Regions from separate parts of the Pseudomonas sp. Tri1 genome, predicted to be linked through region 2. Evidence: predicted binding sites of a transcription regulator. Region 2 holds the regulator's gene; each other region holds the start of a gene.
What was found. Region 2 encodes FliA, which starts transcription of late flagellar genes. Its sites were predicted from a motif close to CTAAAGTTTNNNNNNNNNNNGCCGNTAA; they were not measured.

Region 1: the regulator FliA is predicted to act here: its motif matches at 3,178-3,205, upstream of J9870_RS13340 (methyl-accepting chemotaxis protein).
Region 3: the regulator FliA is predicted to act here: its motif matches at 3,505-3,532, upstream of J9870_RS10995 (methyl-accepting chemotaxis protein).
Region 4: the regulator FliA is predicted to act here: its motif matches at 2,444-2,471, upstream of J9870_RS02300 (methyl-accepting chemotaxis protein).

The regions. Positions count from the first base shown of each region.
Region 1 is NZ_CP072913.1:3,119,802-3,125,944, forward strand. It holds gene leuA (2-isopropylmalate synthase) at 1-1,245, shown strand, start outside; gene J9870_RS13340 (methyl-accepting chemotaxis protein) at 1,343-3,139, opposite strand; gene J9870_RS13345 (TonB-dependent siderophore receptor) at 3,478-5,604, shown strand; gene J9870_RS13350 (LLM class flavin-dependent oxidoreductase) at 5,833-6,143, opposite strand, start outside.
Region 2 is NZ_CP072913.1:1,821,384-1,827,526, forward strand. It holds gene flhA (flagellar biosynthesis protein FlhA) at 1-1,667, shown strand, start outside; gene flhF (flagellar biosynthesis protein FlhF) at 1,679-3,028, shown strand; gene fleN (flagellar synthesis regulator FleN) at 3,145-3,975, shown strand; gene fliA (RNA polymerase sigma factor FliA) at 3,972-4,715, shown strand; gene J9870_RS08100 (chemotaxis response regulator CheY) at 4,882-5,253, shown strand; gene J9870_RS08105 (protein phosphatase CheZ) at 5,272-6,057, shown strand; gene J9870_RS08110 (chemotaxis protein CheA) at 6,088-6,143, shown strand, end outside.
Region 3 is NZ_CP072913.1:2,471,186-2,477,328, forward strand. It holds gene J9870_RS10985 (aldolase) at 1-533, opposite strand, end outside; gene J9870_RS10990 (GntR family transcriptional regulator) at 526-1,479, opposite strand; gene J9870_RS10995 (methyl-accepting chemotaxis protein) at 1,630-3,252, opposite strand; gene pyk (pyruvate kinase) at 3,572-5,020, shown strand; gene J9870_RS11005 (hypothetical protein) at 5,035-5,205, shown strand; gene eno (phosphopyruvate hydratase) at 5,198-6,143, shown strand, end outside.
Region 4 is NZ_CP072913.1:520,431-526,573, reverse strand. It holds gene J9870_RS02315 (acyl-CoA dehydrogenase) at 1-1,519, shown strand, start outside; gene J9870_RS02310 (cell division protein ZapA) at 1,738-2,040, opposite strand; gene J9870_RS02305 (hypothetical protein) at 2,037-2,267, opposite strand; gene J9870_RS02300 (methyl-accepting chemotaxis protein) at 2,526-4,151, shown strand; gene J9870_RS02295 (potassium/proton antiporter) at 4,316-6,058, shown strand; gene mscK (mechanosensitive channel MscK) at 6,093-6,143, shown strand, end outside.

The DNA of each region.
Region 1 (6,143 bases), 1.3 Mb from region 2:
GCGACCCGGGAAATCAAGGCGTTGATGCAGCAGAACCCGCAGACCGAATGGACGTTCCAGTATTCGCCGGAAACCTTCTGCTTCACCGAGCTGGATTTCGGCCTGGAGATTTGTGAAGCCGTGGCCGCGCAGTTCGAGCCCACCCCGCAGAATAAAATGATCCTCAATTTGCCGACCACCGTGGAGGTGTCTACGGCCAACGTGTTTGCCGATCAGATCGAATGGTTCTGCCGCCACTTCAGCCGCATGGACAGCGTGATCATCAGCGTCCACCCGCACAACGACCGCGGCACAGGCGTCTCCACCGCCGAACAGGCTTGCCTGGCGGGTGCCCAGCGGGTGGAAGGGACGCTGTTTGGCAACGGTGAGCGCACTGGCAACGTCGATATCCTCACCTTGGCGATGAACCTCTACACCAGCGGGGTTTCCCCGCAGCTGGATTTTTCGGACATCGTGCATGTGCAGCGCGAGGTCGAATATTGCAATCAGTTGCCAACTCACCCACGCCATCCCTATGCCGGCGAGCTGGTGTTCACGGCGTTCTCCGGTTCGCATCAGGACGCGATCAAGAAGGGCTTTGCCGCCCGCAATGCCCGTCCCGAAGGGTTTTGGGAAGTCCCTTACCTGCCCATCGACCCGGCGGACATGGGGCGTAGCTATGAGGCGGTCATTCGCGTCAACAGCCAGTCCGGCAAGGGCGGTGTGGCCTATCTGCTGGAGCAATACTGCATCGTCCTGCCGCGACGCCTGCAAATGGAGTTCAGTGGGCTGGTCCAGCAAGTGGCTGACGAAACGGGCCGGGAGATTACCAGCGAGATGATCCTGGAGTGCTTCACCGAGCAGTACCTCACCGAGGGGATGCCTTACCGGCTTGGCAAACCGCAAGTCGTCAGCGAAGGCGACACCACCTACATCGATGCACGGCTGGAAGGACCACAGGGCCAAGTGCACCTGGCCGGCGAGGGTAACGGCCCGTTGGCGGCCATGGTCGATGCGCTCGCCGCCTGTGGCGCCGACCTGGACATTGCCGATTACCACGAGCATGCCACACGCGATGGTGCCGAATCCGAAGCGATTGCCTACGTCGAGATCCGCCTGGGCACCCAGTTCATCTTCGGTGCCGCGCGCGATGGCAGCTTCCTGTCGGCGTCCTTGAAGGCCTTGGTGAGTGCCGTCAACCGGGCAACCCGCAGCGGTTTGCTGGGTGCGTTGAAGACCTCCGCGCCGGCCCGGGCCCCCTATTAACGCGCAACGCTGTGGGAGCGAGCTTGCTCCCACATGATTTTATGGGCTACAAGCTCCCTCGCCACAGGGTACTCGTCTGGCTTGATAGCGCTGTTGATCACTCCGCCAACAACACCGCCGCATCGAACCCCACCCGCAAGTTGCCCCAATGGCGGCCGCCGAAGAAGAACGGTACGTCGATCTCGGTCATGATCTCCCCGGTGTCGCGCAGGTAAGTCTGGAGCAGGAAGCGCTGGACGTTGCCGGCTGCGCGCAGGCCAATCGGGTCGCCGAAGATCCGCTTGTTGCGGCACACCGGCAGGTCGACTGCGCGATCCCCCGTGGGCTGCTTCGACACCCAGCTGTTGTTCACCGGGCAATAGCCTTTGGTGTCGACAATGAACGACACCTTGCCACCCGGCGTGCTGCGGGTGAGCGTGTCGCATTCTTCCTGGCAGACCTGGGCAAAGCGTTCGGTATAGCTGGTCATGTACTGCTTGGGGTCGGTGCCGGGGATCAATTGGTAGTTCTGGTCGAATAGGTTGAGACCTTCCTTTTGCAGCGCTTCCAGGCGTACCTGGAGGATGTCGCGGCACTGGCTGGCTCGGGTAATAGCGGCATCCAGCTTGCCGTGGCCGAGCACGAACCGACCCAACAGCGCCTGCACCTTTTCGGCAACGCCGGACAGGTCACGGGTGGCCGTCGCCGAGTGCTGCATGCGCTGGTCGATCAACTGGCTGTCGGCATGGATCTGCGTTACCCGTTCGTTGATGCCTGTGTTGCTGTCGGCGAACTGCTGGATGTGCGTGGCGATGTCCGCCAGTTTGCCGTTGGTGGATTCGAAATCGCCAATCATGCTTTCGAAATGACCGGAGGCGCGCTCCACCACTTTCTGGGTTTCCCGAGCGCTGTGGCTGATCTGGTTGGTCTGTTCGTGGGTGGAGCTGACTTCTTCAAGCATGGCGTCGATGTTGCGCGAGATATCGTCGGTGGCCCGGCTGACGTTCTGCGCCAGGGTCCGCACTTCATCGGCCACCACGGCGAAGCCGCGGCCGCTTTCGCCGGCTCGGGCGGCTTCGATGGCGGCGTTGAGGGCCAGCAGGTTGGTCTGGGCAGAGATCTGCTGGATCAGCCCGACGATGGACTTGATGCTTGAGGAACGCTGGTTCAAGGCGCCTACGAGGGTGGCGAATTCATTGAGGCTGCTGGAGATCTCGCTGATGTTGCCGGTCACTTCCAGCAGTTCGGAATAGGAGTCGCGGGCCATGCTCAGGTTCTGGGCGGTGGTGCTGGAGATGCCCTGGGTCTGGCGCGAGACTTCTTCGATGCGGCCCACGGCGGTGTTGCTCTGGTCCATCACTTCCTTGGCGAAGCGGGCCTGGTGGGTGGCGCTGTCGCTGGAGTCGCTGATGTTTTTCAGCGAACGCGCCGATTCGACGGCGATGTGCACGGTCAGCGCCTGGACATTACTGATGATCTCCCGTTGCTTGGCCAGGAATCGGTTGCAGGTGCTGGCCAGTGTCCGAATCTCGTCGTGGGTCACCAGCGGCAGGTCCTTGGACAAGTCGCCTTCGCCGTTGGCGATCTCTTCCAGGGCCTTGGTCATGGCAGTGACGGGGCGCACGATGAGGTGGCGCAAGTACCAGACCATGAAGCTGATCATGCACAGCGACAGGAAGGCGCCGAAGAGCAGGGCGTGGGTGAGGCTGTCCAGCCGGGCCTCGATCTGCCCCAGCAAGGCGCTGTCCAACTGCGCGTTACGCAACTGCAGCACAATCTCGGCGCGTGCGCTGAGCGCTACCCAATACAGCAGACCACTGACCAACACCAGCAGGAAAAGGCTCGACAGCTTTTTGGTGAGGGTATCGAAAAATTGCATCTCGATAGACTCGTACAAGGCCTTTAACGTCTGCATGCCGCTGCTCCTGGGCAAAAAAATCACTCAATGGAATACATTCGACCGCTGGCGACAAAGCTTTAGCGGGTTGAGGCGATTTGATATCACTTCGCGTTATTTAGCGTAGCCCAGCGCACTGACAACCTGTGGGAGCGAGCTTGCTCGCGATGAGGGACCGACAGCCAATGACGCTTTGACTGACATACCGCTATCGCGAGCCAGCTCGCCCCCACAATGAGTTTGTGGTGGCTATCAGGGGGAGGCGAGCCAAGCGCAGGAGGAATAGAAAAGATTTACTGGGAATCGTTCTCAAAGTATATTCGCTCTCATTAACATCCCCCAATGAGTGCAGCGTCTTGAATCGTTCCACCCCTCTCGCTAATCGCAACGTCTTCATCAAGTGTGTATTGCCAACATTGTCTTGCTGTTTCATTGCAAGCCCAGTGTGGGCACAGGACACCCTTGAACTGCCGGCTACGGACATCCAGGGCAGTCGCATCACTCAGGACGAGGGCTATACGGCATCGCAGGCCAGTACGGCGAGCAAAAGCGATGTACCGATCAAGGAAGAGGCGCAATCGATCAACGTGGTGACCCAGCAGACCCTGGCCGACTATCAGGTGCGCTCGCTGGCCGACGCAATGAAGTTCGTCAGTGGCGTCAGCCAGGGCAATACCTTGGGCGGTTCGCGGGACTCGCTGGTCAAGCGCGGTTTCGGCACCAACGACGATGGCTCGATCCTGCGCGATGGCGTGCGTTCGAACCTGGGGCATAACTTCAGCGCCACCACCGAGCGGGTCGAAGTGCTCAAGGGCCCGGCCTCGATGCTGTACGGCGCGCTGGAGCCCGGTGGCCTGGTCAACGTCATCAGCAAGAAGCCCGAGTACACCCAGAGCACCACGCTGAGCGGCTCGGCCTACAGCGAGGGCGGCGGCACCATGGCCCTGGATACCACCGGGCCGTTGGGCGACACCGGCCTGGCGTATCGCTTGATTGCCGAGCGCGGGCATGAGGACTACTGGCGCAACTACGGCGTCAACGAGAGCACGCTGGTGGCACCGTCGCTGGCTTGGACGGGGGAGCGGGCTTCGTTGAACCTCAGTTATGAGTACAACGAATATTCCAATCCGTTTGATCGCGGAACGGTGTTCAGGAATGGGCATCCGGCGGACATCGACTATGACAAGCGTCTCGATGAGCCGTGGGCCAAGAGCCAGGGTATTCGCGAGACGGCGACGGCGCGCTTTGAGTACGAGTTGAGCGATGCGTGGAAGACCCGGGTGACTTATGGGTGGAATAACGACCGGTATAGTCTTTCGATTGCGCAGCCCAATTCGTTGACGGGTAACACGCTTCGACGGGCAGCCAACGGCGCCCATTACGATGATGAAACCCGCTACGCGAGTTGGGATTTCATAGGCCAGCAGGACCTGTTCGGCCAACGCCATGATCTGTTGATCGGTGTTGATAACCAGGTGTCCGACCAGTACCGCGGGAAAACCTATCGCAATGCCGTACGCGGTGGTTTCGATATCACTTCACCGGTCTATGGCAACCTGCCGGAACCCAGCCTGGTCAGTGCTGCCCAAAGCGATCTGCGCAATGAGCTGACGTCCAGTTCCATGTACTTGAAAGACAACTGGCACCTCGACGACCGCTGGATCCTGGTCCTGGGGGGGCGCTACCAGCATTACGATCAGTACAGCGACCAGGGGTTGGGCAGCAGCTACAAGTTGAACCGCGATGACAACGGTGACGCCTTCGTGCCGTTCCTCGGCCTGGTTTACAAAGCCACCGACACTTTGTCGCTGTACGGCAACTACAGCCGCTCGTTCAAGCCCAATGACACCGTGGACGACGCCGGCAAGACCTTCGACCCGGAAGAGGGCCGCAGCTATGAGGTCGGTGCCAAGTACGATCCGCTACCAGGCTTGAACATCAACCTCGCGCTGTTCGACATCGTAAAGAAAAACGTCGTGACGTCCTCCACGGTCAATGGCGTGACCCTGTCGGAAGCCGCCGGTAAAGTCGGCTCCCAAGGGCTGGAGCTGGATATCACCGGCCGCCTGTCCGAGCGTTGGGACCTGATTGGCACCTACGCCTACACCCACACGGAAATCCTCGACGATCCGGATGATGAAGGCCATCGCCTCGCTGACGCACCCAAGCACACCGCCAGCCTGTACCTGAGCCACCACTTGAACGTGCCTGCCGAATTCGGCGCCTGGCACGCCGGGGCCGGTGCGCGGTACGTCGGCGAGCGCGCCGCCAACAACGCCAACGACTTCTGGCTCAGCAGCTATACCGTAGCCGACGCCTTCCTGCGCTGGGAGTCTCCAGTGCTGGGGCACAAAACCTCGTTGCAGTTGAACGTGGACAACCTGTTCGACAAGCAGTACTACCCGTCGTCCACCGGCAGCCCACTGCAAGTCAATGTCGGTGAACCACGTACCGCCCGCCTGAGTGCCAGCGTGACGTTCTGATCCCTCCTGAAAACAAAATGCCCGGACCTTGAAGTCCGGGCATTTTTTTGGGGATCACCTTCACGTTTCGGCCGCCATCGCGAGCAAGCTCGCTCCCACATTGGTTGCGGGTGTTCATCGAGTTTGTGTTCGCCATGAATCCCCTGTGGGAGCGAGCTTGCTCGCGATGGCGGTTCAACGGACTGACCAAGCCAGTGGCTCCCGCTATCAGGTCTCAAAGGCTGCGGATCAGCGAAACGCCGGCACCACCTGCTGGATAAACAACTCCAGGGACTTCTTCTTCTCGGCATGGGACAAGCTGTTGTCGCACCAGAAGCTGAACTCATCCACCCCCAATTCCTGGTAGTACTTGATCCGCTCGATGATTTCCTGCGGTGTGCCAATCATGGTGTTCTTGCGGATGTTTTCCAGTTGGAACTCCGGACGCTCGGCGAATTTTTCTTCGGGGCTTGGCGCGAGGAAGCCGTTGACCGGCACTTGCTTGTTGCCGAACCAGGCATCGAAGGTGCGATAGAACTTGGAGATTGCCTGGGCACCGA
Region 2 (6,143 bases):
TCACCCTCGATGCGATGCCCGGCAAGCAAATGGCGATCGACGCCGACCTCAACGCCGGCCTGATCGACCAGAGCCAGGCCAAGCTGCGTCGCCTGGAAGTGGCCCAGGAAGCCGAGTTCTACGGTTCCATGGACGGTGCCAGCAAATTCGTGCGCGGTGACGCCATCGCCGGCCTGCTGATTCTGTTCATCAACCTGATCGGCGGCATGGCGGTCGGTATCTTCCAGCACAACATGACCTTCGCCGACGCCGGCAAGGTTTACGCCCTGCTGACCATCGGTGACGGTTTGGTGGCGCAATTGCCATCACTGTTGTTATCCACAGCCGCGGCGATCATGGTGACTCGTGCTTCCGGTTCCGAGGACATGGGCAAGCAGATCGGTCGGCAAATGTTCGCCTCGCCCAAGGCGCTGGCCGTGGCCGCTGGCCTGATGGCGGTGATGGGCCTGGTGCCGGGGATGCCTCACGTTTCCTTCCTGAGCATGGCAGCCATGGCCGCGGGTGCTGCCTACCTGTTCTGGAAGAAGCAGAACGTGCAGAAGGTCCAGGCCCTGCAAGAGGTCAAGCGCCAGCAGGAGCTGCTGCCATCGCCGGCCCGCGCCATGGAAACCAAGGAGCTGGGCTGGGACGACGTGACACCGATCGACATGATCGGCCTGGAAGTCGGTTATCGCCTGATTCCGTTGGTCGACCGCAACCAGGGTGGTCAGTTGCTGGCGCGGATCAAGGGCGTGCGCAAGAAGTTGTCCCAGGACTTGGGCTTCCTGATGCCCACCGTGCATATCCGCGACAACCTCGACCTGGCGCCGAGCGCCTACCGCTTGACGCTGATGGGGGTGATCCTGGCCGAAGCCGAGATCTACCCGGACCGCGAGCTGGCGATCAACCCCGGGCAGGTCTACGGCTCGCTCAACGGCATTACCGCCAAGGATCCGGCTTTTGGTCTGGAAGCGGTGTGGATCGAAATCAGCCAGCGAGCCCAGGCTCAGTCACTCGGCTACACCGTGGTGGACGCCAGTACCGTGGTCGCGACCCACTTGAACCAGATCCTGTACAAGCACTCCAGCGAGCTGATCGGCCACGAAGAAGTCCAGCAACTCCTGCAAGTACTGGCCAAAGGCTCGCCGAAGCTGGCCGAAGAGCTGGTGCCGGGCGTGGTTTCGCTGTCGCAATTGCTCAAGGTGTTGCAGGCGCTGTTGGCCGAACAAGTGCCGGTGCGCGACATTCGCAGCATTGCCGAGGCTATCGCCAACAACGCGTCCAAGAGTCAAGATACCGCCGCCCTGGTGGCTGCGGTTCGGGTCGGCGTATCCCGCGCAATCGTCCAAAGCATTGTAGGCACTGAGTCTGAGCTGCCTGTGATCACTCTGGAACCAAGGTTGGAACAGATATTGCTCAATAGTCTGCAGAAGGCAGGACAAGGCTCGGAAGAGGGTGTTCTGCTGGAGCCAAGCATGGCCGAGAAGCTGCAGCGTTCGCTGATTGATGCAGCCCAGCGGCAAGAGATGCAAGGCCAACCGGTGATCCTGCTGGTGGCCGGTCCGATTCGCGCGATGCTCTCGCGATTCGGGCGCCTCGCGGTCCCGGGGCTGCATGTGCTGGCGTACCAGGAAATACCGGACAACAAGCAAGTGACCATCGTTGCGACAGTAGGGCCCAACGGCTGAGGTAGTGGTTTATGCAAGTGAAGCGTTTTTTCGCCGCCGATATGCGTCAGGCCATGAAGCTGGTTCGTGACGAGCTGGGCGCTGAAGCAGCCATCATTGGCAATCGCCGGATCGCTGGCGGTGTCGAGTTGACGGCTGCCCTGGATTACAAGTTGTCGGCGCTGGCCCCACGCGTTCCGAACATGGAACTCGAGGATGAGCTGCGCAAGACCCAGTCGCGCATCGCCAGCGCCCAGGCCGAATTGAGCCTGCGCAGCAGCGAAGGCCAGACCAGCGCTAGCACCAATCGTCAATTGTTCGCCGGTCAGCCACTGACCGCCGGCCTGCCGTTGACCGCTGCCGAGCCACTGGTCGAACAGGTCCAGGTCGAACCGCGTCGTCCGGCCCCGGCCCCGGCCGCACCAAGCGGTGGTGTCGACCCGCGTGCCCTGGACTCGATGCGTTTTGAACTCAACAGCCTGCGCGAACTGATGGAAGTCCAGCTCGGCTCCCTGGCCTGGAACCAGCTGCAAGGCAGCCGTCCGGCCCAGGCCAACCTGTGGCGTCGCCTGCAACGCATCGGCCTGTCCGGCCCTTTGTCCCGGGACCTGCTGGCGCTGATCAACGGTATCGAAGAGCCTCGTCAGGCCTGGCGCATGTTGCTGGCGCACCTGGCGCGGATGATCGCCACGCCGGAAGTCGAGCCGCTGGAAGAGGGTGGGGTGATTGCGATGGTCGGCCCGGCCGGCATGGGCAAGACCACCACCCTGGCCAAGCTCGCGGCCCGTTATGTACTCAAGTACGGTGCCCAGAGCATCGCCCTCGTGAGCATGGACAGTTTCCGCATCGGCGCCCAGGAACAACTCAAGACCCTGGGCCGAATCCTCAATGTGTCGGTGACCCACGTGGATCCGGGGCAATCCCTGGCTCAAGCGCTGGAACCGCTGCTGCGCAAACGCGTCGTGCTGATCGATACTGCCGGCCTGCAAGCCAGTGATCCGGCCCTGCGCATGCAGCTTGAAAGCCTGGCCGGGCGCGGTATTCGGTCAAAAAATTATCTCGTGTTGGCAACCACCAGCCAAAAACAGGTTCTAACCGCCGCATACCACAGCTACAAACGCTGCGGGCTGGCTGGCTGCATCCTGACTAAGCTGGACGAAACGGCAAGCCTGGGCGAGGTGTTGAGCCTGGCGATCGGTCATGAGCTACCGGTGGCCTACCTGACCGACGGGCCGCGGATCCCGGATGATTTGCATCTGCCGCGCCGTCATCAATTGGTCAGTCGTGCCGTGAGTGTGCAAATGCAGGAAGAACCCAGCGAAGAAGCCATGGCTGATATGTTCGCTGACATCTACCACAGCCCGACCAAGCAGGTCGGCTGAGGTAATCATGAATATTTTTTGTACCTACATCGATGGTCTGCCATGCATTGTTCCGAATGTGAACGCGCAGCCAGTAATGTGGCCTCCGTCTAAGTAAGACAAGGTAAAGAACGAACATGGGCAGCATGCATCCCGTACAGGTGATCGCGGTGACCGGCGGCAAAGGTGGCGTCGGGAAGACTAACGTGTCAGTGAACTTGTCCCTGGCTCTGGCAGAGCTTGGCCGACGGGTCATGCTGCTGGACGCCGACCTGGGCCTGGCGAACGTCGATGTGCTGCTGGGGCTAACCCCCAAGCGCACGCTGGCGGACGTGATAGAGGGCCGCTGTGAACTGCGCGACGTGCTGCTGCAGGGACCGGGCGGGATTCGTATCGTACCGGCTGCCTCCGGCACCCAGAGCATGGTTCACCTGACCCCGGCCCAGCACGCGGGCCTGATCCAGGCATTCAGCGACATCGGTGACAACCTCGATGTGCTGGTGATCGACACCGCTGCCGGTATCGGTGACTCCGTCGTCAGTTTCGTGCGCGCGGCCCAGGAAGTGTTGCTGGTGGTCTGCGACGAACCGACCTCCATCACCGACGCCTATGCCCTGATCAAACTATTGAACCGCGACTACGGCATGAACCGCTTCCGCGTCCTGGCCAACATGGCCCAGAGTCCGCAGGAAGGGCGCAACCTGTTCGCCAAGTTGACAAAGGTCACGGATCGTTTCCTGGACGTCGCCCTACAATATGTCGGCGCTGTGCCCTACGACGAAAGCGTACGCAAGGCCGTCCAGAAACAACGTGCCGTTTATGAAGCCTTTCCCCGTTCCAAATGCGCGCTGGCGTTCAAGGCTATCGCCCAGAAGGTGGATACCTGGCCACTGCCGGCCAACCCTCGTGGGCATCTGGAGTTTTTCGTCGAGCGTCTCGTGCAACAAACAGCAGGGCCCGTGTTATGACAGCCAGCGGTTACAACCATCTCTACAAAAAATCGGCACGGGACGCCCAATATGAATTGATTGAGCGTTATGCACCCCTGGTCAAGCGCATCGCCTATCACTTGCTGGCGCGGTTGCCGGCCAGTGTCCAGGTCGAGGACTTGATCCAGGCGGGCATGATCGGCCTGCTCGAAGTGTCGAACAAATACGACGCGAGCAAGGGCGCCAGTTTCGAGACGTATGCCGGTATCCGCATTCGTGGGGCGATGCTCGATGAAGTCCGCAAGGGCGATTGGGCGCCGCGTTCGGTGCACCGCAATACCCGCATGGTCAGTGACGCGATCCGCGCTATTGAAGCTAAAACCGGGCGTGACGCTAAAGATCACGAGGTTGCGGCCGAACTCCAGTTGAGTCTCGACGATTATTACGGGATTTTGAACGATACCTTGGGCAGTCGCCTGTTCAGTTTCGATGACCTGTTGCAGGACGGCGAACACGAAGGGCTGCACGAGGATAACGCGAGTGCTCACATGGAGCCGTCGCGTGACCTGGAAGATGAGCGTTTCCAGAGCGCGCTGGCGGATGCGATTGCCAATTTGCCGGAGCGTGAGCGACTGGTCTTGGCGCTGTACTACGACGAAGAGCTGAACCTCAAGGAAATCGGTGAGGTCCTGGGGGTCAGCGAATCGCGGGTCAGCCAGTTACACAGCCAGTGCGCGGCCCGTTTGCGGGGGCGTTTGGGGGAGTGGCGAGCGCGCTGACAGCTGTGTGGGAGCACTGCGAACGGGGTTGGTCTGGCATACGTCGCACCAGTCTCCATCCGTGGGGCTCCAGGCCGTTGTCGAGTGTTGTGCCGGATTGATTGAAATGGCGCGTTCAGGTGCTGGACACGTTTAAGACTGCTTGGAGGTCGAATTGGACAAGAACATGAAAATCCTCATCGTTGATGACTTCTCAACGATGCGGCGGATCATAAAAAACCTGTTGCGTGACCTTGGGTTCACCAACACGGTCGAGGCCGACGATGGCACCACTGCCATTCCGGTTCTCAACAGCGGGAGCATCGACTTTCTGGTGACTGACTGGAACATGCCCGGCATGACCGGTATCGACTTGCTGCGCCATGTGCGCGCCGACGAAAAACTCAAGCACCTTCCGGTGCTGATGGTAACTGCCGAAGCCAAGCGCGAGCAGATCATCGAAGCGGCCCAGGCCGGTGTGAACGGCTATGTGGTCAAACCCTTCACGGCCCAGGCGTTGAAAGAGAAGATCGAAAAAATCTTCGAACGCATCGGTTAACGGCGCCACGGGGGAGCTATGGACAACGAATCTTCAATGGGCGACTTCGAATCGACCCTGAAAAAACATGCCCGCGAACTGGTCGACAGCCTTGAAAAAGGCCGCTTTGGCGATGCGGTTCAAATGATCCATGAGCTCAACCAGACCCGTGACCGTGGTCTGTATCAGGAAGTGGGCAAGCTCACGCGTGAACTGCACAGCGCGATTGTCAATTTCCAGATCGACCCGAATATGCCGCAGGCCGAGGAAGTCTCGCAGATCACCGATGCCACCGAGCGTCTGGGTTATGTGGTCAAGCTGACCGAAGCTGCGGCCAACCGCACCATGGACCTGGTGGAAAGCGCAACGCCGCTGGTCAATGGCCTGAGCGACGAAGCCCAGGCCTTGAGCACCGACTGGGGTCGGTTCATGCGCCGCGAAGTAGGGGCTGAAGAGTTTCGGGAGCTGGCCCGTCGGGTCGACGGTTTCCTGACGCGCAGCAGCACCGAGAACCGCGCGGTGGCAAGCAATCTCAACGACATTCTGCTGGCTCAGGACTATCAGGACCTGACCGGTCAAGTGATCAAGCGCGTAACCCAATTGGTCACCGAAGTAGAAAGCAATTTGCTCAAACTGGTGTTGATGGCCAGCCAGGTCGACCGCTTTGCCGGCATCGAACACGACCGTGAAGCGATGCTTGCTGAAAAAGATCCACAAAAACATCTCTCGCAGGGTGAAGGTCCGCAGATTCATGCCGATAAAAGAGAAGACGTTATGTCCGGTCAGGACGATGTGGACGATTTGCTGTCCAGCCTTGGATTCTGAGTTTTAGCCCTGTTTTAGGAGCAGCCATTAATGAGCTTCGGCGCCGATGAAGAGATCCTTCAGGATTTCCTGGTTGAGGCCGGCGA
Region 3 (6,143 bases), 650 kb from region 2:
TCTTCCAGGGCGAAACTCGCCTTGGAGACAGAGCTTTCCCAAACCACCGGGCCCAGGCGCTCCAGCATGACCCCGCGGACCTTGTTGGCCAGTTGCGCCACTTGCGCCGCCACCTCGGGTGAACCGGGGCGCTGATAGGCAATCAATGGGATGTGACCGACCTTCATGACTTGATAAGGCGTCAATGGCGGCAGGATATCGTCGTTGTTCCACACCCCGGCGAGCGTCAGTGCTACGAGCGAGGTCGAATGGGTGTGAACCACGCCGTTGACTTCAGGGTTGCGGTCGTACACCTGGCGATGCAATTCGAGGGTTTTCGACGGTTTGTTGCCCGACACCCAAGTACCGTCCCGGCTGACTTTGGCGATCTCCTCTGGTCGCAGTCTTCCCAGGCACGCATCGGTGGGGGTGATCAACCAGCCGTCCTCCAGGCGGGCACTGATGTTTCCCGCGCTGCCTACGGTGTAGCCGCGTTCATAGAGGCTTTTTCCAACGGCGCAGATTTCTTCACGTAGTTGTTCTTCGTTACTCAACGGGTGATCTCCTCAAGGCCTGTGCCGAGGCCTGAAAGTGAAGGGGGGCGGTGGACTCCGATCGCAGTTTCAGGATCGGTGATTTATGGGCAAAGGAGCCGCTCAGGTGCTGCTTCATCAGATGCGCGGCTTCCAGGTTACTGCCCTGTTCCACCAGCTCGATCATCCGAATGTGTTCGGCGCATTGCTTGTAGAGGCGCTTGCGGTCGATCATCGAGCGGTATTCGATCAGCCGCCGCATGTTGTTCATTTGCACCAGAATCATGTGATACAGCGGGTTGCCGGAAAGCTTGATGAACTCTTCGTGGAAACGAATGCCGTTTTTGAGGAGCACATCCGCCGGCAGGCTATCGATGCCGCCGTTGATCATGTCCTGCTGCTCTTTTTTCAAGCGTTGAAGCTTGGCCAGATCGTGCAGGTAAGTCGGTTCAAGCAATGCCGCAGGCTCGATCAGCGAGCGCACCTTATAAATCTGTTCAAGGGTTTCCGGGGTCTTCGCCACATCCAGGAAGCGCCAGCCATAACCTGGTTTAGGCTCAGCCCATCCGACCTTGGCCGCGCGATTGAGGATGTCGATGACCTGGGCTTTGGTCAGGTTGTAGCGAGTACGCAGGAATTGCTCCGTGACCTCACTCGGGATCGCATTGTTCAGCCAGTCTTCCGAGAGCCGGTAATACTCGTCGGGCTCTTCAAGGGGCAGTACCTCGTCGTGGATCTGCGTGGGGTCTTGCACCGACTCCAGCACGAAGAACCCACGATTGGGCAACTGCTCAAGAGTACCTTGCTCTGAAAGCGAGACCAGAGCTTCCCGGGCGGGAGAGCGTGAGACGTTGAATTCATCGGCGACTTTTTGCGCGCTGAGATGAGCGCCCGGGGCTAGTTCACCGGTCTGGATCTTCTGCCGGATCTCGGCAGCGATTCGTTGTACTAGGGCGCTTGAGGCCATAACTGTTATCACTTACGCAATGGTGGCGACAGAACACAATCCGGGTCAGGAGTGTGAGATCAGATGCTGCATGGCTCCGATTCGATCAGGTTTTATCGCATATGACTACTTTTTAGCGTGGCATTGTGCAAAAAATTGCACGTATCTGATTCACATTTTGAAATGCTGCACCATGGCATTCAGCTCCAGAGCCAACAGGCCAAGGGAGTGAGAGGCGCTGGTGGTCTGCTGTGAGCCCGTCGCTGATTGAACGGAAAGGTCGCGAATATTGAGCAGGTTTCGGTCGACCGAGCGGGCCACGTGGGCCTGTTCTTCGGTGGCCGTGGTGATCATCAGGTTTCGTTGGTTGATGTCATCGTTGGCGGCCACGATTTCTGCCAGCGCACTTTGGGTAGATTGGGCCAGCGACAGCGTAAGTCGGGTGTTTTCACTGCTGCTGAGCATGGTCGACACGGCGGTATCCGTTCCGCTCTGGATACCGCTGATCATGGCTTCGATTTCTCGGGTGGACTGTGCCGTGCGGTGCGCCAGCGCGCGGACCTCGTCGGCGACTACCGCGAAACCACGTCCGGCGTCACCCGCCCGTGCTGCCTCGATGGCCGCGTTTAGCGCCAACAGGTTGGTTTGTTCGGCGATCGTGCGAATCACGTCCAACACTTTTCCAATGCCCTGTGCCTGTTGCGCCAGACCTTCCACTTGGCTGGAGCTCAATTGCACGTCTCGGGTAAGCGTTTCGATTGCCCCCAAGGTTTCAACCATGCGCTGTTGGCCTCGAAGAGCAATGTCCCGGGACGCCACCGACAGCTCTGAAGTGGACTGCGCGTTGCGGGCAACTTCCTCAATGGCGGCAGTCATTTCATTGACCGCCGTGGCTGCCTGTTCGATTTCTGCGTGCTGCTGCTGAATATCCTGGCCTGACGCCGCGGTGACGGTGTTCAATTGGGCAGTGGCACTGGTCAGCTGTTTCGATGAACCGGAGATCCGACCCAGGGTTTGGATCAGGTTGTCCTGCATGGTCGCCAGGGATTCGAGCAGACGAGTGGTTTCGTCATTTCCAGTCGGTTGAATGGGTTTGCTTAGATCCCCCTCGGCAATCGTCCTGGCCGCTCTTACCGCTTCATTGAGCGGTGCAGTGATGCTGCGGGTCAGCAGCCATGCCACCAGGATTGTGCCGATGCCGACCAGGATGATAACCAGCACGACTCCCCTGACAGCGCTTTGATAAGCATCGACCGAGTGATTGCCAGCAGCTTCCGCGCCTTGGTTCGAGCGTTCGATCAGGTCGTCGAAGTTTTTCGTCATCTGGTCGTACGAGTCCCTGATGCTCATCAAAAATTCCCTGGCCCCGGTCTTATCTCCTTGACGAGAAAGCTTGAGCAACTCGAGGTGATTTTTTGCATAAACCTCGAGGCTGGCGTTGAAGGCGTTCAAGCGATCTTTTTCTTCGTCGCTGACCAGCAGTTGTCCGTAGCGTTGCATCTGCTCACGGACTTGTTGCAGGCGTCCCGCGGTCTTTTCCTCGTAGGACTGCATATCTTTTTCGCTGACTGAAAGGATGTGCTGCATCGACCCCATGCGATAGCGGTTCAACGCCGCATTCGCCGCTCCCAGTGCCCGAACCCGCTGGAGCCAATTGTCTTTGATCTGGATCGATTGGTCCTGCACCTCGTCAATCTGTCGCAGGGCGAATACCCCTAGCGCGACGCTCAGCGCGGCAATGATGACGAACCCGAGGATCATTCGACCGGCGATTGAGAGATGTCTTGGCATCATGAGTGGTGTCCCTTCATTAGAGTGGCGTAGTCCGGGTCTTGACCGGAAACGTGTTTTTGTACGGGGTAAAATAATATTGCATTTTTATGCGTCAATATGCCAATATTTTTTGGCTGCCTTCTGAGGCGACTGAATCTGCAAACTTTGCTTTTGGTCAGAGATCATTGGGGAATCTCTCCATTAGAGACCAAGCGTGGGTTGCCCTCAGCGCTCATGGCTTTTTCAGTAGATTGAATATTGACGTTCAAATATTCATCGGGCAAAACCGGATTTTCTTTAGCCGTTCAATAATAAAACCTTGTTCGAGGAAGCATCTGTCATGCAGCGCAGAACCAAAATCGTGGCCACCTTGGGGCCAGCAACCGAGTCGGTCGAAGCTATAGAGGGGCTGGTGAAGGCGGGCGTGGATGTCGTGCGTCTGAATTTCTCTCATGGCAAAGCCGAAGATCATATTGCTCGTGCCCGGTTAGTACGGGAGCTGGCGGCCAAGCACGGACGGTTCGTGGCGGTACTGGCTGATCTGCAAGGTCCGAAAATTCGAATTGCGCGTTTCGCGCAAGCCAAGGTCGTTCTCGAAAAAGGCCAGCAGTTCATTCTCGACGCTTCCCTGGACAAGGATGCCGGCGACCAGCAACGCGTCGGAATCGACTACGAGGCCCTGATTACCGATAGCCGGCCAGGTGACATTTTGTTGCTTGATGATGGGCGAATCGAGCTCAAGGTCCTGGCGGTCGAGGCGCCGCAATTGATTTGTGAAGTCCTGGTCAGTGGGCCGCTCTCCAACAACAAGGGGATCAACCGCAAAGGCGGCGGGCTTTCCGCATCGGCGCTGACCGAGAAGGATTTCGCCGATATCAAGACTGCCGCACAGATGCAAGTGGACTACCTGGCCGTGTCGTTCCCACGGGATGCTTCGGATATGGAGCAGGCGCGTCGATTGCTGCATGAGGCGGGAGGCCAGGCTGGCTTGATCGCCAAGATCGAGCGCGCCGAAACCGTCAATGACCTGCGTGTTCTGGATGCGATCATCGAAGCGTCGGAAGGGGTGATGGTCGCTCGTGGCGATTTGGGCGTGGAGATCGGCGATGCCGAATTGGTGGCGGTACAGAAACTGATTATCGAGCGCGCCCGTACGTTGAATCGGGTTGTGATTACGGCGACGCAAATGATGGAGTCGATGATCACTCAGTCGATGCCGACTCGCGCCGAGGTGTTTGACGTTGCCAATGCGGTGCTCGATGGTACCGACGCGGTAATGCTCTCTGCGGAAACCGCAGCCGGTGCCTATCCGATCGAGACGGTCGAGGCCATGCATCGAATCATCATCGGCGCCGAAAAACACCCGCAGTCCCATCGCTCCAAGCACCGTGTCGATCAGGTGTTCCACAAGATTGACGAATCCATCGCCATGTCGGCGATGTATGCGGCTAATCACCTGCATGGTGTCAAAGCCATTATCTGCATGACCGAAAGCGGTGATACCCCACGTTTGATGTCGCGTATCCGCTCACACCTGCCCATCTTTGCATTCTCTCGCAACCTGGCGACCCAGAACCGGGTCACGCTTTTTCGTGGTGTCACCACCATCCCGTTCGACAGTGATGAGTACGCCCCAGAGTTGGTGAATGAAAAGGCCGTGGAGCAATTGACCCGGCGCGGTGTGGTCAAGGCCGGCGATCACGTATTGATTACCAAGGGCGACTACGCCAACGCCCAGGGTGGCACCAACTCCCTTCGCGTCGTATGCGTTGGTGAAACCATTCGCTGAGTGAGGAGACGTTGATGAGTGCGATCAATTCACCGGACCACGACGAGGCGCATAACCGTGCTCGCGACGTTTGGCCTAGAGACTTCGATTTTCGTGAGCAGTATGCGGAACAGCAGGAACTGCTGAGGTCGCAGAACAACACCACGCCAGCTGCGAACCATCCGAATGGGGAAAAAGATGCTTAGTAAAAATAGCTTGATCCAACACATCGCTGCCCGGGAAATACTGGACTCGCGGGGGAACCCGACCGTCGAAGCGGTGGTGACCCTCAACAACGGAGTCAGTGCCACTGCCAGCGTCCCCTCTGGTGCCTCGACCGGTTCACGGGAAGCGCTCGAGCTGCGGGATAACGCATTGCGCTACATGGGCAAAGGGGTCATGCGAGCGGTCGAGAATGTGAACAATCCGATTCGCGAGTGCCTCATTGGATTGGATGCCTTGAACCAGCGCGAAATCGACAACGCCATGATCGCCCTGGATGGCACGGAGAGTAAGAGCATCCTGGGCGCCAACGCGATTCTTGCCGTGTCATTGGCAACGGCCAAAGCCGCCGCCCAGGTCCAGAACATTCCCTTGTATGAACATCTGGCGGCGTTATACGGCTCGCCAGGCCGGTTCAGCATGCCGGTGCCCATGATGAACATCATCAACGGTGGCGAGCATGCCGATAACAACATCGATATTCAGGAGTTCATGATTCAGCCCGTCGGTGCTGCGTCGTTCCGTGAAGGGCTGCGCATGGGCGCCGAGGTCTTCCATGCCTTGAAAAAGGTTCTGTCGGAGCGAGGCTTGAGCACCGCGGTGGGGGATGAAGGGGGCTTTGCCCCTTCGTTGGCTTCCAACGAAGAAGCGTTGATTGTTATCAAAGAGGCGGTCAGTCGAGCGGGTTACGAGTTGGGCAAGGACATTACCTTGGCACTCGATTGTGCTGCCTCCGAGTTCTATGAAGACGGTCACTACGTGCTCGCGGGTGAAGACCAGTCATTTGATTCGGCGGGGTTCGCCGATTACCTGGCCATGCTGTGCGACAGGTACCCGATCATTTCCATTGAAGACGGGATGGACGAGAGTGATTGGGACGGTTGGGCTGGCTTGACCCGGAAACTGGGGCATCTGCAACTGG
Region 4 (6,143 bases), 1.3 Mb from region 2:
CAGCTTCGACGCCGGCGGCATGCAACTGCCGACGTTGCTGTCCCAGGCCTGCTTCGCGCATTTCCAGGCGGCCAACGCCGCTTCCACCTCTTACCCGTTCCTGACCATGGGCGCGGCGAACCTGATCGAAAGCTTCGGCAGCGAGGAACAGAAGCAACGCTTCCTGCAACCGATGATCGACGGGCGTTTCTTCGGCACCATGGCCCTGACCGAGCCTCACGCGGGCTCTTCGCTGTCGGATATTCGCACCCGTGCAGAGCCGGCGCCTGACGGCAGCTATCGGCTCAAAGGCAACAAGATCTTCATCTCTGGCGGCGATCATCCGTTGTCGGAAAATATCGTGCACATGGTCCTGGCGAAACTGCCGGACGCGCCGCCTGGCGTTAAGGGTATTTCGCTGTTTATCGTGCCCAAGTTCCTGGTCAATGACGACGGCAGCCTCGGCCAACGCAACGATGTGCTATTGGCCGGGTTGTTCCACAAGATGGGCTGGCGCGGCACCACCTCCACGGCGCTGAATTTCGGTGACAACGGCGAATGCGTCGGTTACCTGGTAGGAAAACCGCACCACGGCCTGAGCTACATGTTCCAGATGATGAACGAGGCACGGATCGGTGTCGGCATGGGCGCGGTAATGCTGGGTTACGCCGGCTACCTGTATTCCCTGGAATACGCCCGCGAGCGTCCCCAAGGACGGGTGCCCGACAGTAAGGACCCGACCACTGCCCCCGTGGCGATCATCCAGCACGCCGACGTACGCCGCATGCTGCTGACCCAGAAGGCCTACGTCGAGGGTTCGTTTGACCTGGGCCTGTACGCCGCGCGACTGTTCGACGACACCACCACCCTTGAGAGCGAAGTCGAGCGCCGGCGCGCCCATGAGCTGCTGGACTTGCTGACCCCCATCGTCAAATCCTGGCCCTCGGAGTTCTGCCTGAAGGCCAACGAGCTGGCGATCCAGATTCTCGGCGGCCACGGCTACACCCGCGAATACCCGGTGGAGCAGTATTACCGCGACAACCGCCTGAACCCGATCCACGAAGGCACCCACGGCATCCAGTCCCTGGACCTGCTAGGGCGCAAACTGGCACAAAACGGCGGCGCCGGGCTCAAGCAACTGATCCGCCTGGTGGCCGACACCAGCGAACGCGCCCAGGCCCATGAATCACTGACGTCGTTGCGCCAGCCGCTGGAAGCCCTGGTAGCGCGCCTGCAAACGGTCACCCTCGGCCTGCTGACGGACCTGGGCCAGGGCAAGGTCAACAGCAGCCTCGCCAACTCGGCGCTGTACTTGAAGGTGTTTGGGCACATGGTGATTGGCTGGCGCTGGCTGGAACAGGCGATTCGCGCCGAGGAAGGCTTGGCCAAGGGGAATGCGGCGGACAGCGACTTCTATAAAGGCAAGCTGCAAGCGGCGCGCTACTTCCTGACCTGGGAAGTACCGGGTTGCCACCATGAGTTGGACCTGCTTGAGGCGCGGGATGATACGTGCCTCGGGATGCGGGATGAGTGGTTCTGATCCAGCTTTGGTGGCGCGGCTGCAACCCAATCGCGAGCTTGCTCGCTCCCACAGGGGATTCCCGGTGAACACAAAACCTGCGTTCACCACCGATCCACTGTGGGAGCGAGCTTGCTCGCGATAGCGGTGTTTCAGCCAACACACAGGTAGCCGTGCTGACGCCATCGCGAGCAGGCTCGCTCCCACATAAGCCACACAGTCAACATTCGCTAACGGTTTCAGGCCTGCTGGATCGTCTTGGAAATCACCTCGACCGTGGCGCTGACTTGCTCTTGATAACGGTCGAGTTCCGCTTGATGAACCTTTTGCATTTCGATCTGTTGCGAGCACAGGTTCATCGCTGCCAGTACCAGCAGGCGATCACCGATCAGCGTCGGGTATTTCCTCTTGGTGTCGGCCAGGGCGGCCTTGAGCATCGATGCGGCGTCCAGCAGGGCCTGTTCCTGCCCGGCCGGTGCCTTGATTGAATAGTCCTCTCCCAGGATCGAGATGACTGTCACCCCATCAGCACCGTGCTTCATGCGCTGACAGGACCGGTGCTGGCGCGCTCGATCAGGGCCTGGATACGGGCGGCGGTGGCGCCGTGCAGTTCTTCCTGCTCCATCAGGCTCAGTTGCAGGCTTTCGTTTTCATCCTTGGCCCTGGCAAGTTCCGCGCTCAGGGTTTCGTTCTGGCCAGTGAGATGACGGTTCTGTTGCACCAGGTCGTTGACCAGTTGCTCCAGCTGGCTGAGGGATGCTTCCAACATATTGATTTCCAGGCTTTTTCAAGGGGCGCGTACGATAAAGAAAAGTCACTGCCAATACCACGCTTTACCGGGCGGCAGTGCTTTTGCGGCGAGTTTTAGAGACTGCGTATGGGGAATCTGGTTCCGACCCTTCGTCGCACCGCGGTCTTTGCTCAGTGACAAAAGCACAGGGTGCCCTCAAGACTTTAGTCGTATGACCGATAAGTCAGGGAACAGTAGTCAAGCCCAGCACGGACGCGTCTCTTCCCGGTACTTTCCATGTCTCTACGTAATATGAATATCGCGCCGCGGGCGTTCCTCGGGTTTGCCCTGATCGGCGCCCTGATGCTGGCCCTGGGGGTGTTTGCCCTGACCCAGATGAGCAACATTCGATCGTCCGGCCAAAACATCGCCGAGAACAGCGTGCCCAGCATCAAGGCCCTGGATGAATTCACCCAGCTCACTCTGCGCCTGCGGGTGCTGTCCTATCGTTTGCTGACCAACCGCGAACCGGACATCCAGCAGAAAACCTATGAGCTGTTCGAGCAACGCAACCAACAGATCCGCGCCGCCCAGACGGCCTACGAAAAACTCATCAGCGCCCCGGAAGAACGGGCCGCCTACGATCAATATGTGCAACTGCTGGGTCAGTACCGTCAGCTCGAAGAGCGGATGAAAACCCTGTCGCGCGGTAATCAGATCGAGGAACTGCGGGCATTGCTCAACACCGAACTGCTGAGCAACTCCGAAGCCGTCAACGCAGTCCTTGGCCGCCTGTTGGACATCAATAACCGCCAAGCCGAGGCTTTCAACCAGAACGCGGAGCAACAATATTCGAAAGCGTTCAATCTGGTCGTCGCGCTGCTGGTCATCGCCACCGGCCTGACCCTGCTGTTCGCCTGGCTGCTGACCAACAGCATTACCAAACCGATTGCCAACGCCCTGGACGCCGCCGAGGAAATCGCCAAGGGCAACCTGACCCGGCCGATTACCGTCGACGGCAGCGACGAGGCTGGTCGCCTGCTGCGGGCAATGTCGACCATGCAGGAAAAACTGCGCGACACCCTGCAGCGGATCTCCGGTTCAGCCACTCAACTGGCTTCCGCCGCCGAAGAACTCAACAGTGTCACCGATGAAAGCGCCCGCGGCCTGACCCAGCAGAACAACGAAATCGAACAGGCCGCCACCGCAGTCAACGAAATGACCAGCGCCGTGGAAGAAGTGGCGCGCAATGCGGTCAGCACCTCCGAAGCGTCGAAAAACGCCACCACTTCCGCTGGTGACGGTCGTGATTTGGTGCAGGAAACCGTCAGCGCCATCGAACGCATGAGCGCCGACGTGCAAAGCACCGCAGCATTGATCGGCAACCTGGCCGATGAGTCCCGTGACATTGGCAAGGTGCTGGACGTGATTCGCGGCCTCGCCGACCAGACCAACCTGCTGGCGCTGAACGCCGCCATCGAAGCGGCCCGTGCTGGTGAAGCCGGTCGCGGTTTTGCCGTGGTGGCGGACGAAGTACGCGCCCTGGCTCACCGCACCCAGCAGTCGACCAGCGAGATCGAGCGCATGATCGGCAGCATCCAGAGCGGCACCGAACACGCCGTGGATTCGATGCGCAACAGCACCGAACGTGCCGAGTCGACCCTGAATATCGCTCGCGGTGCAGGTATGTCCCTGGACACGATCAACAGCGCCATCGTCGAGATCAACGAGCGCAACCTGGTGATCGCCAGCGCCGCCGAAGAACAAGCCCAGGTAGCCCGTGAAGTGGACCGCAACCTGGTGAACATCCGCGACCTTTCAGTGCAATCGGCCACCGGTGCCAACCAGACCAGCGCCGCCAGCGCCGAACTGTCGCGCCTGGCTGTGGACCTGAACAGCATGGTTGGGCGGTTCAGCCTTTAAGCCCCATCTCTGATCTGATCGTTCCCACGCTCTGCGTGGAACGATCAGCTACCCACTCTCCCAACCTTTTTTGACAGCATCACATTTCAACAGGTTAGAATCGCTGGCACGCAGACTGCATGGTCAGTCTGTGCCCGCCCTTCAGTTTTCCCGGAGTAACGCCTTTGACTGCAACGACCATCAACAGCCTGTTCTTGATCGGCGCGTTGCTGGTAGGTGCGAGCATTCTGGTCAGTTCTCTTTCGTCCCGCCTGGGCATCCCGATTCTGGTGATTATCCTGGCCGTGGGCATGGTGGCCGGTGTCGACGGCGCCGGTATTCTTTTCGATAACTACGCCACGGCTTACCTGGTGGGCAACCTTGCACTGGCGGTCATCCTGCTGGACGGCGGCTTGCGCACGCGGGTCTCGAGTTTTCGCGTGGCCTTGTGGCCGGCGCTGTCGCTGGCCACGATCGGGGTATTGATCACCACCGGGCTGACCGGATTGGCGGCGGCATGGCTGTTCAACCTGAACCTGATCCAGGGCCTGCTGATCGGCGCGATCGTCGGCTCGACCGATGCCGCGGCAGTGTTCTCGCTGCTGGGCGGCAAGGGCTTGAATGAACGGGTCAGCGCCACTCTCGAGATCGAGTCCGGCAGCAACGACCCCATGGCGGTGTTCCTCACCGTGACCCTGATCGGCATGCTCGCCAGTGGCGAAACCGGCCTGCACTGGAGCCTGCTGGGCCATCTGGTGCGCGAGTTCGGCATCGGCGCGGTGATCGGCCTGGGCGGTGGCTGGCTGATGCTGCAACTGGTCAATCGCATCAACCTGGCCAACGGCCTGTACCCGATCCTCGTCATCAGCGGCGGCCTGGCCGTGTTCGCCTTGACCAACGCCCTGCACGGCAGCGGCTTCCTCGCGGTGTACCTGTGCGGCCTGGTGATCGGCAACCGTCCGGTGCGCAGCCGCCACGGCATCCTGCACATGCTCGACGGCATGGCCTGGCTGGCGCAGATCGGCATGTTCCTGGTGCTGGGGCTGCTGGTCACGCCCCATGACCTGCTGCCCATCGCCCTGCCCGCCCTGGGCCTGGCATTGTGGATGATTCTGTTTGCCCGCCCGCTGTCGGTCATGGTCGGCCTGTTGCCGTTCAAGGCTTTCCACGGTCGCGAAAAGGCGTTCATTTCCTGGGTCGGCCTGCGCGGCGCTGTACCGATCATCCTGGCGGTGTTCCCGTTGATGGCCGGCCTGCCCCATGCCCAGCTCTATTTCAACCTGGCGTTCTTTATCGTGCTGGTTTCGCTGCTGGTGCAGGGCACAAGCCTGCCATGGGTCGCCAAGTTGCTGCACGTGACCGTCCCGCCCGAGCCCCTGCCGATTTCCCGGGCCGCGCTGGAAGTCCACGTCACCAGTGAGTGGGAGCTGTTCATCTATCGCCTCGGTGCGGAAAAATGGTGCATCGGCTCGCCCTTGCGAGACCTGAAAATGCCCGACGGCACGCGCATCGCGGCGCTGTTTCGTGGCCAGCAATTGCTCCATCCGTCGGGTAGTACCGTGCTGGAAGTCGATGATTTGCTGTGTGTTATCGGCCATGAACACGATTTACCGGCCCTGGGAAAACTGTTCAGCCAAGCGCCGCAACGGGGCCTGGATCTGCGCTTCTTCGGCGACTTCGTACTCGAAGGAGATGCCCAGCTGGCCGCGGTTGCGGCGCTGTACGGGCTGCAACTGGACGGTATCGATCCCGACATGTCCCTGGGCCGCTTCATCGCCCAGAAAGTCGGTGGCGCACCGGTAGTCGGTGACCAGGTGGAATGGAACAACACCCTGTGGACCGTCGCGGTCATGGACGGGAACAAGATCGGCAAAGTGGGCGTCAGATTCCCCGAAGGAAGTCGCCCGGGTCCCGGCTTGTTCCTCTAAACTGCTCCCACTCTCACTTGCTTGACCGGTCTCTATGCCTACCCTGCGCTCCTTTTTCGCCATCGCCCTGCTGGGCCTGAGTCTT